3 regions of the Ensifer sp. genome follow, and region 3 is predicted to be linked to each of the others. Evidence: riboswitches for the same ligand, from Rfam matches in the RefSeq annotation. Region 3 holds a riboswitch; each other region holds the start of a gene.
What was found. A riboswitch is a leader RNA that binds a small molecule or an ion and turns the genes downstream of it on or off. The one in region 3 is predicted to bind thiamine pyrophosphate.

Region 1 (3,924 bases), on a different contig from region 3:
ACTAATAAGATTATGTCGCCCTTTGTACTTCGATGGCTCAGGTGTTGTTCAGAGCATGCCTGTGGAATGCAGAGTTTAAGATAATCAGGGTAGTAGAAAGCTAACGTTTGGTAACTTCCGGCATAGCAAGAAGGCGAGAATTTACATCGAAACGTCTTAACGGAGTTACTAAGCGCAATTTGTACCAACAGCCCTCGCGGGAGCTCACAGGCCAACAGGCATAACGAGATCTTCTGAGGGTGTAGCCTCTTTAGTGGATTGCTTATTGGAAGTTAGATCTTGTTCATTCGGAACTTGATAACGGGCGAGACCCATCTCCGTAGAAAGTCTTTCTCGGCGCACTCTTCGGTTGCGCGCTCCTTGGCGGCGAAGAGGCGCTGGCAGTACTGCGAGAACCGTACCTCAATTTCGTGCTGTAGATAGTCGTCAAGCCGGTGAAAGGAATCTTGGCGCCAAGCATGGTACTTGACGAACAGATTCTTAATTGCGTCTGATACATCCCAGTAGGCCGGTGGCTCCACAGCTTCCATGACTGCGCCATATGTACGGCCCAATCCCAAATACCACTCCATGTCCCAGAAATCGGAGACTTGGTAACCGTTCCACCCCGAAACCTGCTTAGCGGCTGCGGAGGCCGAATGATGATCAAGTAGCGTAATTCCGAATTGTCCCATATGGATGTCGGCCGCCACGTTTAGTGCGCTGCGGCGGTTGACCGTTTCCAAATGAGCGACGCCACCATGATCTAGGAGATCATAGATCCGGCGCAGACAGATCTTTGGGCTCGACACATGCTCGATAGCGTCGGTGCAGATAATAACATCGAAGACTTGGCCGGCAAAATCATAGGTTAGAAAATCGCCGACTTGTATGTTCGCGGTGCTGCCTATGCCAGCAAGGTTCAACTGACCCATCTTTGCAACATTCTCGTCAATTTCGACTCCGAGCGCCCGATGTCCCGCTTCCGTACAGGCATTGATCATGCCGCCGTATCCGCAGCCGATATCGAGGACTGAAAGTTCTTTATCGGTCGTAGGCGATATAATTTCTGGCAAAAGCTCTCTTCCGCGGGTGTTCGACGAAAGGGCGTACTCGACAAATGCCACTGACCGAGCGTAGTGCACTTCGTCTTCCTTGCTGGATCCGCCAACGAAGAACGATAAAGCGAATTCGGCAAATTCCTTCCCGACTTTGTGGCGTTCTGCAAGTTCTGAAGCGTCCATTTTATTCTCCCTAGAGTGCGCGGACAATAAGCCATCAATCGGGGAGTTGTCACCATCCCAAGAGCATGGATTGGGAAGTCTTCGGGGGAATTCTTCTGCGCCATTAAGCGTTTGTTGCCGTTTCAACGATTTTGGAGAGACTGCGGCAATTGCGGCACGCAAGAAAGTCACTGCAGCCGAAAATGGAATCAAATCTTAGTTGCCGGAGCATCTGCTCAGGCCCCATTTCCAGTCGCTTATGCACCACATTGCGCATATTGCGGTGGAACGAAAGAGCTGTGAGGAAAGCAAGTATAGTCCACAAATTCGCTCGCAACGTGTGAGAGATCGCAACTGACTTCCTCGGCATCGTGTTATTGCGCTGGGATCTAGTGTCGTATCGCGGCCTGACGGGGGCACAAACGACATGACGCGCAAAGCATTTCTACAATTGGAATTGACGTTCACTTCCATTTCCTACATAAAATTAGACGATTCCGAGGGGGGCACTTTGCAGTGCTGAGATGGCGGTGAGCCGGACCCTTGAACCTGATCCGGGTCATGCCGGCGTAGGAACGGGAAAAGAGCCGCTCTCGGCAACCTAATCGCGTCTTCGCTTTCACCTGGGTCTCCGTGATGTTCTGTCTGGAGATCGATCGATGTTGTCTTTTGCCACGTTGCCGCCGGATGGCGGGATTGCATTTCGTCCGGGTTGCCGCGTCGGCTGACCGGCGATGCGACTGGCTTTCACATTCGCTCGCAGCCTTGCGGTGCTTGCCATTGTCTGGCAGGCGGCCGTGGTCTTCTTCGCGTTGCCACGCTATGTGCTGCCGTCGCCGTTTGAGGTGTTGGCCGTCTTTGGACGGCAACCGGGATACCTTTTTGAGCAGAGCCTGGTGACGATCGCTGAAATGCTTATCGGTCTTGCAGCCGGCGCCGCGTTCGGCGTTGCGACAGCGATCGGGCTTGCTGCTTTTCCGCGGCTCGCTAAGCTCGTCTGGCCTTTCGTGCTCGTCCTTCAAGCCTTTCCCGTTTTCGTCGTCGCGCCGTTGCTGGTCGTGTGGTTCGGCTTCGGCATGGTGTCGAAGGTCGTCATGGCCGCGGTCATCATCTTCTTTCCGGTCGTATCCGCATTTTCCGACGGTCTGCGCCGGACCGATGCGCAGATCCTCGATGCGGTAGCCCTGACGAAGGCGAGCCATTGGCAGGCGCTTCGGCTCGTGCGCTTGCCGCTGGCGCTGCCCGGGCTGGTTACGGGCCTACGGGTTGCAGCACCCCTGGCGCCGCTTGGCGCCGTTGTCGGCGAATGGGTGGGCGCGTCAGCCGGGCTCGGCTTCGTCATCGTTCAGGCCAATGCCCGCATGCAAACCGACGTTGTCTTTGCGGCCATGGCCATTCTTGCCGTCCTTGCGGTCGTGCTCAGGCTGATCGTCGAGGAAGCGACCCGTCCCCTCGCGCACTGGGCGCGAGAAACCTGAATTTCTACATTCGATTGGGAGACATCACGCCGTCATGTTCCGCAAATTTCTGCTTTCCGCCAGCCTCGCGCTCGGCGTCACCCTTTCGGCCGGTTTGGCGACTGCCGCCGAACAGCTAACGGTGATGCTGGAGTGGTTCGTCAATCCCGACCACGCCCCGATCGTCGTCGCCAAGGAGCTTGGGCTGTTTGAGAAGGCGGGGCTCGATGTCGAGCTCGTTCCGCCCGCCGATCCTTCAAGCGTGCCGAGGCTGGTTGCCGCAGGCAAGGCCGATATCGGCGTGCACTACCAGCCGAACCTCTACCTGGACCACGCTGCCGGCCTGCCGCTGGTACGCGTGGGCACGCTGGTCGAGACGCCGCTCAATACCGTCACCGTGCTGGACGATGGTCCGATCCGCAGCCTTGCCGATTTGAAGGGCAAGAAGATCGGCTTTTCCGTTTCGGGCTTCGAGGATGCGATGCTCGGTCGGATGCTCGCCTCGGCAGGCCTGACGAAGGAGGACGTGGAGCTTGTCAACGTCAACTTCGCGCTCGCTCCGTCGCTGATCGCCGGAAAGGTCGATGCGACCGTCGGTGGTTTCCGGAATTTCGAGCTGACGCAGATGCGGCTCGAGGGGCATGAGGGACGGTCGTTCTTCCCGGAAGAACATGGCGTGCCCGTGTATGACGAACTGGTGTTTGTCACTGACAGGGCCAGGGTTGCCGACAAGCGCCTGCGACCGTTCCTCGTCGCGGTGGAGCAGGGCGCAATCTATCTCACCAATCACCCCGATGAGGCGTGGAAGCTGTTCATCAATGCTTATCCGAATCTAGACGACGAACTCAATCGTCGCGCATTCACGGACACGCTGCCGCGTTTTGCCAAGCGGCCGGCGGCGCTCGATCGTGGTCGCTACGAGCGGTTCGGCGCGTTTCTCGCCGAAAGTGGATTGATCGGCAAAGCGCCCGCCGTTGACGATATCGCGGCGGAAATCCGATGAACGGCCTGTCGAACCTCGTTGAAAGTGCCGCAGCATCGCTGGCGTTCGTCCGGCAGCGGTGCCCTCGCGTGCATTGCCTGATGAACACGGTGGTGCAGAAATTCGTCGCCGATGGCCTGGCGGCCCTCGGCGCCATCCCTTCGATGACATCCTCTCCGGAAGAGGTCGAGGCCTTTGCCCGGCGCGCCGATGCGCTTGTGGTCAATCTCGGTACGCTCAACGAAGAGCGCCGCACGGTGATCCGCCTGGCAACATCGGTCGC
Region 2 (3,924 bases), on a different contig from region 3:
GGCGATCGGCCGGACGCGAAAATCCAGGTGCGTTGCGAGGTCTGCACCTCCGACACGGTCTTGCTTGTGGTCGCAGACAACGGCCCCGGCATCAGTCCCGACATCCTTGAAGACCTGTTCACGCCGTTCAACACCTCGAAGGATCAGGGGCTCGGCCTTGGCCTTGCGATCTCCAAGGAAATTGTCGTCGACTACGGCGGCGACATTGCCGTCGAGACAGGCCCTGAGGGCACCGTCTTCACCGTGCGACTGAAGAGGGCCTGAGCGATGCAGCAATCCGTATGCCTTGTCGACGACGACGGCGACCTCCGCAAGGCAATGAAGCAGACGCTCGAACTGGCCGGCCTCAGCGTCACGGACTTCCCCGGTGCGGCGGAAGCGCTCGCCATGCTCGATCCCGACTTCGGCGGCATCGTCATCAGCGATATTCGCATGCCGGGGATCGATGGCCTGACATTGTTTCGCCGCGTCTCAGGCTTTGACCGCGACCTTCCCGTCATCCTGGTCACGGGCCACGGCGACATTCCGATGGCCGTGCAGGCCCTGCAGGACGGCGTCTACGATTTCATCCCCAAGCCCTTTGCCGCCGACCGGTTGGTACAGAGCGCGCGGCGCGCGCTCGAAAAACGCCGGCTGGTGATGGAGAACCGCGCGCTGAAGCGCGCAGCCGAAGTGGCCGGCGAAAGCCTGCCGCTGATCGGCCAGACGCCGGTCATGGAGCGACTGCGCCAGACCTTGCGACATATCGCCGACACCGATGTCGATGTACTTGTCGCCGGCGAGACCGGCAGCGGCAAGGAAGTGGTGGCGACGCTGCTGCACAATTGGAGCCGGCGCCGCGACGGCAACTTCGTCGCGCTCAACTGCGGCGCGCTGCCGGAGACGGTGATCGAAAGCGAACTGTTCGGCCATGAGCAGGGTGCCTTTACCGGCGCCTTGAAGAAGCGCATCGGCCGTATCGAACATGCGAGCGGCGGCACGCTTTTCCTCGACGAGATAGAGGCAATGCCGCCGGCAACGCAGGTGAAGATGCTGCGCGTGCTTGAAGCCCGCGAAATCACGCCGCTCGGCACCAATTTGGTCCGCCCGGTCGATATCCGCGTGATCGCCGCAGCCAAGATCGATCTCGGCGACCCGGCGCAGCGCGGCGACTTTCGGGAAGATCTCTATTTCCGCCTGAACGTCATCACCCTGTCGATCCCGCCGCTGCGCGAGCGCCGGGACGATATCCCGCTGCTCTTTTCGCATTTCCTGACGCGCGCGGCAGAGCGCTTCAAGCGCGAGGTGCCCGACGTCTCTCCGGCGGTGCGCCATCACCTGATGTCGCATTCCTGGCCCGGCAATGTGCGCGAGCTGTCGCATTTTGCCGAACGGGTCGCCCTTGGCGTCGAGGGCCCGCTTGGACAAATGCCGGCGAGCGCGACAACATCCGCTGCTGCCCTGCCCGAACGGCTGGAGCGCTATGAGGCGGAGATTCTCAAAGAAGTGCTGCGGGCGCAGCGCGGCGACGTCAAGGCGACGATCGAGGCACTCGGCATTCCGCGCAAGACCTTTTACGACAAGCTGCAACGGCACGGCATCAACCGCGCCGACTATGCCGAGCGCCCGGCATCCGAAAGGCCCGGTCGCTAAGGCATTTCCAGAAAATATGCGCAGCACTTTTCCGCCAGGAGCTGCGCGAAGAGAGCGTGCGAACAGCAATGGGCCTGGCGCGCGATCAACAAGCGAAGGGCACAACCGCCGGATTAGCGCTTGACGGCGCATCCTCATCGATGGCTATCTCAAGACATTCACCAGGGGGGTCCCGTCAAGGGGCTGAGATTCTGCTGGTCGGAACGGCTTTTGCCGACCGAGGCGCAGTGACCCGTTGAACCTGATCCAGTTCATACTGGCGTAGGGACGGTGCAGACATCGACGCCACGATTCCGTCATTCGCGCGGAGTTTCGGGGCGGACGTGTCTTTTCCTTCCGGCTTCAGAACTGGGTCTCCAACCGCAAACTTGGAGCCTCGTCATGAATATTGCCACAAAACCCGCAGACCTCTCCGTCACCAAGGGCCCGCTTCCTGCCTCGAAGAAGGTCTACAAGCCGGGCACGATCCATCCCGATATCCGCGTGCCGATGCGCGAGATCGCCCTGCACCCGACGTCGGGCGAGCCGCCGGTCACGGTCTATGATGCCTCCGGACCCTATACGGTCGAAGACGCAAACATCCGCATCGAGGATGGGCTGCCGCGACCGCGGCGCAACTGGATCATCGCGCGCGGCGATGTCGAGGCCTATGATGGGCGCAGCGTGCGACCGGAGGATAACGGCTTTGCCACGGGTGACCGGCTGACGCCGACGTTTCCCTTCCGCCACGCGCCGCTGCGCGCGACCGGAAGGCGCGCGGTGACACAACTTGCCTATGCGCGCGCCGGCATCATCACGCCGGAGATGGAGTTCGTCGCGATCCGCGAAAATCTCGGTCGCGATGCGGCCCGCGCCACCTTGCGCGACGGCGAGAGCTTCGGCGCCCAAATCCCCGATCACGTCACGGCGGAATTCGTCCGCCGGGAGATTGCCAGCGGCCGCGCCGTGCTACCGGCCAACATCAACCACCCGGAATCCGAACCGATGATCATCGGCCGCAATTTCCTGGTGAAGATCAACGCCAATATCGGCAATTCCGCCGTCACCTCCTCGATGGCCGAAGAGGTCGAGAAGATGGTCTGGGCAACGCGCTGGGGCGCCGACACGGTCATGGACCTGTCGACCGGGCGCAACATCCACAACATCCGCGAATGGATCATCCGCAACTCGCCGGTGCCGATCGGCACCGTGCCGCTCTACCAGGCGCTGGAAAAGGTCAACGGCATCGCCGAGGACCTGACATGGGAGGTCTATCGCGACACGCTGATCGAGCAGGCGGAACAGGGCGTCGACTACTTCACCATCCATGCCGGCGTCCGGCTCCACTACATCCCGCTGACTGTCAACCGTGTCACGGGCATCGTCTCGCGCGGCGGCTCGATCATGGCCAAGTGGTGCCTGCATCACCACAAGGAGAGCTTTCTCTACGAGCACTTCGAGGAGATCTGCGATATCTGCCGCGCCTATGACGTGTCGTTTTCGCTCGGCGACGGCCTGCGCCCCGGTTCGATCGCCGACGCCAACGACGCCGCGCAATTTGCCGAACTGGAGACGCTGGGCGAACTGACGAAGATCGCCTGGGCCAGGGACTGCCAGGTGATGATCGAAGGTCCGGGCCATGTGCCGATGCATAAGATCAAGGAGAACATGGACAAGCAGCTCGCCGTGTGCGGCGAGGCGCCGTTCTATACGCTGGGGCCGCTGACGACCGATATAGCGCCCGGCTACGACCACATCACGTCCGGGATCGGAGCGGCGATGATCGGCTGGTTCGGCACCGCCATGCTCTGCTACGTCACGCCGAAGGAGCATCTGGGCCTGCCCGACCGCAACGACGTCAAGGTGGGCGTCATCACCTACAAGATCGCCGCCCACGCCGCTGATCTTGCCAAGGGGCATCCGGCCGCCCGCACCCGCGACGACGCCTTGTCGCGCGCTCGTTTCGAGTTCCGCTGGGAGGACCAGTTCAACCTGTCGCTCGACCCGGAGACTGCGCGTGCCTTCCACGACGAGACCTTGCCGAAGGAGGCGCACAAGGTCGCGCACTTCTGCTCGATGTGCGGCCCGAAATTCTGCTCGATGCGGATCTCGCACGACATCCGCGCCGAGGCGCAGAAGGAAGGCTTTCAGGCGATGGCGGCGAAATATCGCGAGGGTGGCGACCTCTATATGCCAGTGGAGGTCGCTGCGGCCGAAGGTTAGCGACGACGGCAGCAGGGGTCATTTTTGTCGGGCATCGCTATGTTTGTCACGCGTGCGCACCTTTCTTCCGTCATGCTCGGGCTTGGCCCG
Region 3 (3,924 bases):
GGTGCCAAGCATGGTGAAGATCAGGCAGAGGAGGCCGAGAAACAGCGCCAGCCCGGCCGCGTCCGTGGTGCGATAGCTGCCCATCCGGCTATAGAGCAGCCAGGGCAGGGTGACCATGTCCTGCGAACCGAACAGCGCGACGGCGCCGAGATCGCCGAGCGACAGCGCCATGGCAAAGGAGGCGGCCATCAGCAGCGGTTTGCGGAGCGGCGGCAGGTCGATCCATCGCAGGCGATGGAAGCCCCGGATGCCGAGGCTCGCCGTCAATCGGTCGGTGCGCGCCGCATGGGTTGCCATTGCCGGCGCGAGGATGCGGTGAACGAAGGGCAGCGCCATCAGCGCGTTGATGGCAACGACGATGGCGGGTGCGAAACGGGCGACGTCGCCGAATGGCCGCAGAAGCAGGAACCATCCGGCTCCCAGCACGACCGGCGGCACCAGCAGCACCAGGGATGTGCTTGCGGTGATCGTCCCGGCAAAGGCCTTGGCCAGGGTCGGGACGTGCCGGCGCGCCGTGACGGTGCCTCCGGCGCGGATCATCGCAGCGGCAATGGTGACGCACAGCAAAGCCGAGAGGACGGCGATAACGATGCTGGTGATCAGGGCGCGATGGACTGTGCGGTCGCCCGCCAGCTTGACCAGGTCGGCGCTGAGGCCGGACGCAAGGACGGTGATCAGCGGCGCGCCGATAAACAGGAGCGCGAACAGGATCCAGCCGGCATCAAACACCTGCGACCAGCCGCTGCCGGTGTCGTAGCGTCTGGCCGCACCGCCGCCGGTGGCGCCCTCCGCCGGTTCGGTCGCGAGGCGTGCAAGGATCAGCAACAGCACGCCGGTCATGGCGATCTGCAACGCGGACAGGGCGATTGCCCTTTGCGGATCGAAATCGAAGCGCAGCGCCTGGTAGATCGCAACCTCGATGGTGCTGGCGGCCGGCCCACCGCCAAGCGTCAGCACCAGCGTGAAGCTGGTGGCGCAGAGCATGAAGACCAGGCCGGCGGCGCCCGGCAGGAGCCCACGCAGCACCGGCCATTCGACAAAGCGAAAGACCGCGCCTGCCGGCATGCCGAGATTGGCGCTGGTGCGCCAATATTCCGGGGGGATGCGCTCGAGCCCTGAAAGAAAGAGGCGCGCGACCAGCGGCATGTTGAAGAAGACGTGGGCGAGCAGGATGCCGAAGAGGCCGTAGATGCTGACCGGCTGCTGCAGCCCGAGCCCGGCAAGGGCGGTGTTGAGAACACCCTGCCGGCCCCAGATCTCGATCAGGCCGAGAGCGCCGACCAGCACCGGCAGGCCGAGCGGCAGGGCCATGAGCCGCAGCACCCAGACGCGGCCGGGAAAGGCGGAGCGGCGCGCCAATGCGCGGGCGATCGGAATGGCCAGCAGAACCGAAAGCAGCGTCGACAGGGTTGCCTGCAAAAGGGTGAAGCGGGTTACCCGCCAGATATAGGCATCGAACAGCGTGCCATTGCCGAAGTCGCCGCTCGCGAGCAGCAGTGCTGCGACCGCAAGGCAGACGAACAGCACAATGCCGCCGAGGCTGAGGGCCCCGGCGGTTATGATTGTGCGATTTTCGGCAGGCGCGAACAAGTGCGCCTCAGTTCTTGCTCATGGCTGCCAGCCATTCGTCGATCCAGGCCTTGCGGTTTGCCGCGACCTCTTCCGACGGCAGCAGGAACGTCTTTTCCGGATTGACCAGCTTGCCGAAGGCGTCCGGCAGCGGCTCCTTGGTGGCTGCAACCGGCATCATCCAGTTGGTGGTCGGGATGATCGACTGGAACTCCGGACCGGTCATGAAGCCGAGAAACTGCCGGGCAAGGTCCGGTTCCTTGGCGTTCTTGGTCATGCCGGCGACTTCGATCTGGATATAGTGCCCTTCCGAGAATTCGGCTGCCTGATAACGATCCGTGTTTTCGGCCACCATGTGGTAGGCGGGCGAGGTCGTATAGGACAGCACCATCGGTGCCTCGCCCTTGGTAAAGAGGCCGTAGGCTTCCGACCAGCCCGGCGTCACCGTCAGGACCCGGTCCTTGAGCTTCGCCCAGGCGGTGCCGGCCTCGTCGCCATAGACGGCCTTGACCCACAGAAGCAGGCCGAGACCCGGCGTCGAGGTGCGCGGATCCTCGATGACGATCTTCTGCGACGGGTCGCCTTCGACCAGTTCCTTCAGGCTTTTCGGCGGCGTCTTCAGTGTCTGCGTGTCGTAGACGACGGCGAAATGGCCGTAGTCATAGGGAAGGAACGTGTCGTCGGTGAAGCCGCCGGGCACCTTGACATCCTTGGCTTCGATGCCATGCGGCGCGAAGAAACCGGTCGCCTTGGCTTCGGCGACGAGGTTGGTGTCGAGGCCGAGCACGATGTCGGCCTTGGAGGCAGCGCCTTCCAGCTTCAGGCGGGTCAAAAGCTCGACGCCATCAGCGACGCCGACATAGGTGACCTTGCATTCGCAGGTCTTTTCGAAGGCCTCGGCGACCTTGGCGCCCGGGCCCCATTCGGTGATGAAGCTCTCATAGGTGTAAACCGTCAGCGTCTTCTCAGCGGCGGCAGCGCCGGTCGTAAAGACAAGGCTGGCAGCAGCAGCAAGCGCTAGCCGGCTAAGGAGCTTCGTTTGCGGAAAATTGGACATGGCAGGCACCTCTCCCTAAAATTGATGTTGCATGGGAAAAGGGCGTATCGATCCGATCGCGTCTAATCCCTCCGCCGGTATGAGCCGGATCAGGTTCCGCGGGTTGGCGTCAAACGCCTCTCAGCCTTCAGCCGCATGCGGCCGGAAGGCACCCCGTTAGAGCGGGAAGAGATTTACCGCTGCGCCGGTTTGATGGCAAGCGAAGTTTGCTGGCAGCAAAGGCGGTACGCGGCGTTTCGCCTTCCGCGCCATATGCGATAGGTTTGCCGACGGACATGGGAGATCCGGACGCGGAAGGACGCTGCAATGACCGACATGCTCGTTCGCCTTTATGCCCTGCCGGCCCGGCCGACATCGCCGCTTGGTGCGGGGATCGGCATTCACCGTGCGATGGCGCCCGAGCGCCGGCTCGCAGTTGCGTGGATCGAGCAGACCTTCGGCGCCGGCTGGGCGGGCGAGGCGGAGGCCGCCTTCGCTGCGACCCCGACGCGCATGCACATCGCGGTGTTTGAGGAGCGGATCGTCGGATTTGCCTGCCACGACGTCACCGCACTCGGCTTCTTCGGGCCGACGGGTGTCGACGAGGCGATGCGTGGGCGAGGGATTGGCGAGGCGCTCCTGCGCGAGAGCCTGATCGCGATGCGCAATGCGGGCTACGGCTACGCCGTTATCGGCGGCGTTGGCCCGGCCGATTTCTACCGGCGCACCGTTGGCGCCATCGAGATCCCCGATTCCACGCCCGGCATCTATGCGGACATGCTGTTTCCGGAACCCTTGCCCGACCAACACTGACGACAGCGGGCGCAAAATCGCCCGATACCGGCCCTGTTCGGTTTTCTTGCTTTTCCTTGGACGTGCCTTTGCGCTATGGGCTTTGCCATGGCCCGATCCACCTTCACCATTCTGCTCGGCGGTGCGCTGACCCCGACCGACCGCCTAGCGCGACAGCTCGCCGGCAGTCGCTTTGTCGCGGCTGACGGCGGCATGCGGCATGCGCGGACGTTGTCGGTCATGCCCGACGTCTGGGTGGGTGACTTCGATTCGACCGAAGAGGCGCTGCTTGCCGAATTTTCCGGCGTTCCGCGCGAGCCCTATCCTGCCGCCAAGGCTGCGACCGATGGCGAGATCGCCGTCGAGGCCGCGCTTTCGCGTGGTGCGCAAGCCCTGATCTTTGCCGGCGCGCTCGGTGGGTCGCGCAGCGACCATGCTTTCCTGCATCTGCTTCAGGCCGCCTCGCTTGCCGAGCGCGGGCTTCCGGTGTTCATGACCTCGGGCGAGGAAGAGGCCTATCCGCTGCT

Region 1: it holds a riboswitch for thiamine pyrophosphate, as region 3 does, so the genes downstream of both, RTP54_RS13425 (ABC transporter permease) here and thiB (thiamine ABC transporter substrate binding subunit) in region 3, are expected to answer to the same signal.
Region 2: it holds a riboswitch for thiamine pyrophosphate, as region 3 does, so the genes downstream of both, thiC (phosphomethylpyrimidine synthase ThiC) here and thiB (thiamine ABC transporter substrate binding subunit) in region 3, are expected to answer to the same signal.

Annotation. Positions count from the first base shown of each region.
Region 1 covers NZ_DALZXU010000002.1:95,498-99,421, forward strand. Annotated here, with positions in the region: gene RTP54_RS13420 (class I SAM-dependent methyltransferase) at 273-1,223, opposite strand; TPP riboswitch at 1,693-1,795, shown strand; gene RTP54_RS13425 (ABC transporter permease) at 1,937-2,680, shown strand; gene RTP54_RS13430 (ABC transporter substrate-binding protein) at 2,715-3,662, shown strand; gene RTP54_RS13435 (hydroxyethylthiazole kinase) at 3,659-3,924, shown strand, end outside.
Region 2 covers NZ_DALZXU010000006.1:176,908-180,831, reverse strand. Annotated here, with positions in the region: gene RTP54_RS22895 (ATP-binding protein) at 1-264, shown strand, start outside; gene RTP54_RS22890 (sigma-54 dependent transcriptional regulator) at 268-1,632, shown strand; TPP riboswitch at 1,786-1,918, shown strand; gene thiC (phosphomethylpyrimidine synthase ThiC) at 2,014-3,834, shown strand.
Region 3 covers NZ_DALZXU010000004.1:266,248-270,171, reverse strand. Annotated here, with positions in the region: gene thiP (thiamine/thiamine pyrophosphate ABC transporter permease ThiP) at 1-1,590, opposite strand, end outside; gene thiB (thiamine ABC transporter substrate binding subunit) at 1,598-2,626, opposite strand; TPP riboswitch at 2,676-2,792, opposite strand; gene RTP54_RS20215 (GNAT family N-acetyltransferase) at 2,933-3,418, shown strand; gene RTP54_RS20210 (thiamine diphosphokinase) at 3,506-3,924, shown strand, end outside.